3 regions of the Ferribacterium limneticum genome follow, and region 2 is predicted to be linked to each of the others. Evidence: riboswitches for the same ligand, from Rfam matches in the RefSeq annotation. Region 2 holds a riboswitch; each other region holds the start of a gene.
What was found. A riboswitch is a leader RNA that binds a small molecule or an ion and turns the genes downstream of it on or off. The one in region 2 is predicted to bind cobalamin.
Positions count from the first base shown of each region.

Region 1 (2,255 bases), 350 kb from region 2:
GGCTCAGCTCGGTGTCCTGCCATTGCGGCCCGAGGAACCAGCTGTGCTTGACCTGGCCGCCCCACAGCGTGCGATCGTCGGCCTGTTCGTGCTGGTCGCCCTGCAGGCTGTTGATGTAGCCGGACGGATTGGCAAAGTAGTTCAGGCCGTAGTCGATGACGTAGAGGTTCAGCTTGCTGGCGCCGGTGTTGGTGGTGCGTGCCCAATCGCCGGCCAGGCTGTGGCGGTGCGTGCGGCCGCCGTCGCTTGGCGACAGCGCGCCGTAGCGACCGATTTCGCCGCCGGTGATGGCGCGTTCCGGCACATGCTCGGTGGCCGTCCAGTCGGCTTTGTAGACCATGCCAGTCAGGGCGAAGCCGTTGGCTGCGGTGCCCGAGGTCAGGCGCAGCACGGCGTTGTGTTTTTCGAGATTCTGCGGTTGTTCCCAGGGGCCGTCGTAGCCGCCGACCTCGATGGCGCCGACCAGATTGAGGTCGCCCAGGCTGTGTCCGCCGGCGGCGAGCAGGCGGCGGAAATTGTGCTGGCCCATGCCGAGTTCGACGAAGCTCTGGTCGAGCCTGCGCAGGTAGTCGATGCGCGCTGAGCCGGTGGTGGCGAAATCGCCATCCTCGGCCGCATAGACGCCCTTGCGGTACTGGATGCTGCCGATCAGCTCGGGAATCAGGAAATTGAGGTCCATGTAACCCTGGCCGTGGGCGTGGCTGGCCATATTGACTGGCATGCCCATGACGTGACTGGCGAAGTCGCTGCCGTGGTCGAGATTGAAGCCGCGCAGGAAATACTGGTTGGCCTTGCCGTCACCGGAGTGCTGGGTGACGATCATGCCGGGCACGGTTTCCAGCGCTTCGGCTGGGCGCAGCAGCGGCCGGTTGGTGAGCTGTCTGGCGGTGACTGTGCCTTCGGTGGCCGAGTCGGCAACACCGGTCAGGTCGTGCTGGCCGCTGCTGACGGTGACTTCCTGCAGGGTTGGCATGCCGGCGGCGTGGGCGAGACCGCCAACCGTCAGGGTGAGGGTAAGAAACGAATGCTGCCAAAAGGTGAAATGTGGGTGTCGCATGGACTGCTCCAGTCACGACTGCCTGCCACGGATCGCTGCGCCCTGCGCACACGGTGCCCAGGATCGCTGCCATCCGCATCCCCGCAGACAGTCAGTTTGAAAACACTGCTCCGTCAAGCGGGCAGTACGACGCGACAGGCCGGTCTCCGGGCTGGCAAGTCTTGACGCGTCGCCTTCCCGGGCGATCCCTGCCGCATCGAAATGACACTTTGTCGACTTCACCTCGTCGTGCAATCGCACTGCCTTCGGTTCGTCTTCGTGTTTCATTCCAATGCGGCAGGGATCAATCTCCCAGTGGCCTGATGGCGCGTCCGCACTCGCTTACCGTTGCGGGGGCAGCCGGGGCATTGCGACCGCGTGGGTCGCGCACCCCGTTCCCGTTTCACCCACAGCCCTTGAGGCTGTAAGCACCTGTTGCGGGTGTCCGGCGGTATTGCCTGAGCCTTGCCAGGCCGGACGCTGGCAAGGGTGAAAAAATCAGCCGTTTTCGGCCGTGGCCTCCTCGCCTTCCGGCGGCAGTTCGGTCTGCAGCACGGCGGCGATGTAATCCTCCGGCAGGCGGTATTCGGCGGCCAGTTCGGCGGCGCTCCTGCCGCTCTGCTGGATGGCCGCCATCCAGCCGTTGAGGCCGGTGGACAGCGAACGGCCGGCTTGTTCGCCGGCATGCGTGTTGCGTTCGCCATCCTCTACCGCGTACTTGTTGGCGTAGCCGCGCGGCGTGACCATCAGGCCGTGCTTGATGAAGGTGTTGGAATTGCCGATCAGCACCGTCGACAGCATGCCGATGTCAGCTTCGGCCATCTTGTCCAGGGTGGTGAATTCGATGCGCTGCTTGGGGCGATAGCCGGACTTGACGATGGCGACCGGCGTCTGCGGATCGCGGTGGCGCAGGAAGAGGCGCTGGGCCTCGACGATCTGCTGGGTGCGGCGGCCGCTCTTCGGGTTGTACAACGCGACGACGAAATCGGCGTAGGCCACGGCGTCGAGGCGGCGGGCGATGGTCGGCCACGGTGTCAGCAGGTCGGACAGCGAAATGGCGCAGAAATCATGGGTCAGCGGTGCGCCGACCAGCGCGGCGCAGGTGTTCAGCGCCGAAGCACCGGGCACGATTTCGACCTCGATGTCCGAGTCGGGCGTCCACCCGGCCTGGAACAGCACCTCGAAGGTCGGCCCGGCCATGCCGTACACGCCGGCATCG
Region 1 covers NZ_CP075191.1:4,025,468-4,027,722, reverse strand. Annotated here, with positions in the region: gene KI617_RS19325 (TonB-dependent receptor) at 1-1,057, opposite strand, end outside; cobalamin riboswitch at 1,178-1,487, opposite strand; gene cobJ (precorrin-3B C(17)-methyltransferase) at 1,535-2,255, opposite strand, start outside.
Region 1: linked by a shared signal. The riboswitch ahead of KI617_RS19325 (TonB-dependent receptor) and the one ahead of cobT (nicotinate-nucleotide--dimethylbenzimidazole phosphoribosyltransferase) in region 2 are both predicted to bind cobalamin.

Region 2 (2,255 bases):
GCCGACCAACAGGCCGACGGCCGGGAAATAGCGGGCCGAGTGGTTGAGCGCCTCGGCCGAATGCCCGACCCAGCCGGGCACCGGCAGCCGCGTGAAGAAGCGGATGGCGCCGAAGAAGTATTCAAGCTCGCGACGGATCATTCTGGAATTCCTGGATTCCCGCTTTCTCGTCCCGCAGGAAGTGCCCTTGGGGTACGGGAATTACGGTTTCTATTGGCCTGCTTATTCCTTGTCCGACACACCGGCCGATTCGAAGCTGGCCATCTCGTTGAGGAAATTCACGGCCGCCTGTACCAGCGGATAAGCCAGCGCGGCGCCAGTGCCTTCGCCGAGGCGCAGGCCAAGGTCCAGCAGCGGCTCGGCGCCCATCGCCAGCAATTGCGTGCGATGACCGGCCTCGGCGGAACGGTGGCAGAAGACACAGTAGCCGAGCAGGGCTGGCGCCAGACGGGAAGCCACCAAGGCAGCCGAACCGACGATGAAGCCGTCGATCAGCAGCACCATCTTCGCTTCGGCCGCCGCCAGCATGGCGCCGACCATGGTGGCAATTTCGAAACCGCCAAACTCGGCCAGCACCTTGAATGCTTCGTCATCGCCACCGCCTGCGCGGTAGCGGATCAAGGCTTGTTCGAGCAGGTCCTGCTTGCGCGCCAGGCCGGCATCGTCCAGCCCGGTGCCGCGCCCGACGCATTCGGCCAGTGGCAGGCCGGTCAGGCAGTGCGTGAGCAGCGAGGCAGAAGCGGTATTGCCGATGCCCATTTCGCCGAAGCCCACGACATTGCAACCGTTCGCTGCCAGTTGGCGGACGATGGCGGCGCCGTTATTGATCGCCTGTTCGCACTGGGTAGCCGTCATGGCGGCTTGCTCGATGTAGTTGGCCGTGCCGGCCGCCACCTTGGCATCGACCAAACCGGTACGCTGGCCGAAATCGTGGGCCACGCCGGCATCGACGACCGAGAGGCCCAGCCCGTTCTGCCGTGCGAAGACATTGATGGCAGCACCGCCGGCCAGGAAGTTCTCGACCATCTGCCAGGTAACGTCCTGCGGGTAAGCCGAGACGCCAGCCTTGGCTGCGCCATGGTCGCCTGCGAAAACCAGCATTTGCGGGTTGTTCAGTTGTGGGCTCAGCGTTTGCTGAACCAGACCGATTTTTTTGGCGACTTTTTCAAGCTGACCTAGCGCGCCGAGCGGCTTGGTCTTGCGGTCGATCTTGTTTTGCAGGGCAGTTTCCAGACCGCAGTCCGGGGTAGAAATTTCAAACGAATGCATCCGATTCTCCAAAAGCAAAAGGGCCTCGCGACAACGTTTGGCCAACGCTGCCGCGAAGCCCTGTCCACAGGCTTCCACGATCAAGAAACACCAACAACATGAAGCAAAGCGGTCCTGGCTAGGCGTGCCGCCGAAGACAGCACAAGGCGTACGGCAAGGCGGCACAACAACGCCAGGATTATTTTGTTGGCGTTTCTTGTTTCGACACGTCTTCTGGCTTTCGGATCGTCCCTTTACCGCGCCTTCCCGCCGGGTCTGTTTCCCCATTGCAGTGGCTGTTGCGGCATCGGTCCCCGATTACAGCGGCGGGCCCGCCCCGGAATTGAGTCAGACTCGCACCGGGTTCCGTATTGTCGAAGGCAAAATTATACCGGTTGCCGCCGGGCCGGCCTTCACCCAAAATGCCGGCCATGAAAGAACTGATTCTCGGCGGTGCCCGGTCGGGCAAGAGCCTGCTGGCCGAACAACGGGCACGCGTATATGCCAACGACCGAAGCATGAAGGTGACCTACCTCGCCACGGCACAGGCGCTCGACGGCGAAATGGCCCGCCGTGTCGCCCATCACCGCGAACGCCGGCCGGCCGAATGGGGCTGCACTGAGGAAACTCTTTACCTGGCGGCCCGACTGCGTGAACTGGCAGCGCCGGACACCTGCGTGCTGGTCGATTGCCTGACCTTGTGGCTCTCCAACCTGCTCTTTGCCGGCCAGGCTGCAGCACAGGCCGAAGCCGGCGAGGCCATCGACTGCCCGCTGTTCCGCACGGAAACCACTGCGCTGATCGAACTACTGCCGCAACTACCCGGCCGCATCATTCTGGTCTCCAACGAGGTGGGCTGGGGCATCGTGCCGATGCATCCGGTTTCCCGCCTGTTTGCCGATGAACAGGGGCGGCTGAACCAGCGCGTCGCTGCGGTTTGCGATCAAGTGACGCTGGTTGCCGCCGGACTGCCATTGAGCCTCAAGTCCGCCGCCGGCTGATCTGGC
Region 2 covers NZ_CP075191.1:161,831-164,085, reverse strand. Annotated here, with positions in the region: gene KI617_RS00790 (adenosylcobinamide-GDP ribazoletransferase) at 1-141, opposite strand, end outside; gene cobT (nicotinate-nucleotide--dimethylbenzimidazole phosphoribosyltransferase) at 223-1,269, opposite strand; cobalamin riboswitch at 1,456-1,642, opposite strand; gene cobU (bifunctional adenosylcobinamide kinase/adenosylcobinamide-phosphate guanylyltransferase) at 1,671-2,249, shown strand.

Region 3 (2,255 bases), 360 kb from region 2:
ACACCCTCTCCGGCGGCGAACGCCAGCGGCTGGCCATCGCCACGCTACTGACACAGGCCGCACCGCTCTACCTGCTCGACGAGCCGCTATCGCATCTCGACCTCAACCACCAGATGGCCGTGCTTGAACTGTTCGCTGGCACGGCCCGCGACTGCGGCGCCGGCGTCATCATGGTGCTGCACGACCCGGCCCTGGCCCACCGCTTCTGTGACCGGGCGCTACTCGTTTTCGGCGACGGCCGCACCGAGATTGCGCCGGTCGACGACATCCTGACGGCCGAAACGCTGTCCGACCTTTACGGCTATGGCCTGCGACAAATCGAAGACCGCGGCCATCGCTGCTTTATTCCGGAATAGACAATGAGCATCACGCACGAAGAACGCATGCAGAAAAAGAAGGCCGTCATCGACAGCAAGATCGAGGCGGCACAAGAGGAACGCGGCGTGCTGGTGATCAACACCGGCAACGGCAAGGGCAAGTCGAGCGCGGCTTTCGGCGTCGTCGCCCGCGCCCTTGGCCACGGCCTGAAGGTTGGCGTCGTGCAGTTCGTCAAAGGCCGCTCGGATACGGGTGAGGAAGCCTTCTTCCGCCAGCAGGCCAACGTGCAATGGCATGTCGGCGGCGAGGGCTTCACCTGGGAAACCCAGGACAAGGACCGCGACGCCAAGGCCGCGCAGGCCGCCTGGGACATCGCCTGCGGTCATTTGAGCGATCCAGCCATCGGCCTCGTCGTCCTCGACGAAATGACCTACGCCTTCAAGTATGGCTGGCTGGATCTCGACACCGTCATCGCCAAGCTGCTCTCCCGCCCCCGGATGCAGCACGTGATCATCACCGGCCGCGCCGCCCCGCAGGCCCTGCGCGATGCCGCCGATACGGTCAGCGACATCGGCATGGAGAAACACGCCTTCCAGAGCGGCATCAAGGCCATGCCGGGATTGGAGTTCTGAACATAGCCAACGTCATAGTTATTCATTAGAATCAAATTTTTTCGGGTGCCCGCGCTTGTTTTGCAAGCAAGGGTGAAACGGGAAGCCGGTGACCTCGCAAACGCGACCATTCCGGCGCAGCCCCCGCTGCTGTAAGCCTGACGACTCCGCATCCGCCACTGTGTTCGCACGGGAAGGCGCGGGGAAGGACGATGGCGAGCCAGAAGACCGGCCCGAAAAATTCGTAGCACCATTCCCCGGGGTGACGGGAAGGCTCGTGTCGATCTGCCGCTTTTTTTGCATGCCGGCAATCCCGCCCAAACTCCCCCCGCCTTGGTGCCTGTTTTTTGTGCAGTCGTCGGGAGGTTCGCATGCACATCATGGAAGGTTTCCTGCCGGTCGAGCATGCGCTCGGCTGGACTGTCGCGTCGGCGCCATTTGTCGCCCTCGGCATTCGTTCGGTCCGTCGCCAGCTGCGCGAGCAGCCGGAACAGCGCATGCTGCTCGGCGTCGCCGCTGCTTTTTCCTTCGTCCTTTCCGCGCTCAAGCTGCCCTCGGTCACCGGCAGTTGCTCGCATCCGACCGGCGTCGGCCTCGGCACCCTGCTCTTCGGGCCGCTGGCCATGGTGCCGGTCGGTCTCGTCGTGCTGCTCTTCCAGGCCTTGCTGCTCGCCCACGGCGGGCTGACCACGCTCGGCGCCAACCTGTTTTCGATGGCCATCGTCGGCCCCTGCGCGGCCTATGGTGTTTTCCGCCTGGCCCGTGGCCTGGGGTTATCCCTCACCGCCGCCGTTTTTGCCGCCGCCTGCCTGGGTGACCTGGCCACCTACCTGACGACCAGCCTGCAGCTGGCCTGGGCTTTCCCCGACCCGTCCGGCGGCTTCACCGCCTCGCTGCTCAAGTTCGGCGCCATCTTCGCCGTCACCCAGTTGCCGCTGGCGATCAGCGAAGGCCTGCTCACCGTGCTGGTGGTCAATGCCCTGACCCGCTTCAATGCCGAGGAACTGCGCCACCTGCCGCTGTTCGCGGGGCGCGGAGCACGGCCATGAAGAAGCAGAACTGGCTGCTGATCGCCGCCGTCGTGTTGCTCACCGCCCTGCCGCTTTGGCTGGTGCCACACCTCGGCATCGGTACGGCCGCTGGACCGGATGGTCAGCCCGCAGCAACCTTTGGCGGGGCCGATGCGCAGGCGCAGCAGGCCATCGTGCAGATCGCCCCGAACTACCAGCCATGGTTCGCCCCGCTGCTCGAACCGGCCAGCGGCGAAATCGCCTCGCTGCTTTTCGCGCTGCAGGCGGCCCTCGGTGCCGGGGTGATCGGCTACTG
Region 3 covers NZ_CP075191.1:4,014,081-4,016,335, forward strand. Annotated here, with positions in the region: gene KI617_RS19250 (ABC transporter ATP-binding protein) at 1-356, shown strand, start outside; gene cobO (cob(I)yrinic acid a,c-diamide adenosyltransferase) at 360-950, shown strand; cobalamin riboswitch at 977-1,180, shown strand; gene KI617_RS19260 (energy-coupling factor ABC transporter permease) at 1,301-1,978, shown strand; gene KI617_RS19265 (energy-coupling factor ABC transporter substrate-binding protein) at 1,975-2,255, shown strand, end outside.
Region 3: linked by a shared signal. The riboswitch ahead of KI617_RS19260 (energy-coupling factor ABC transporter permease) and the one ahead of cobT (nicotinate-nucleotide--dimethylbenzimidazole phosphoribosyltransferase) in region 2 are both predicted to bind cobalamin.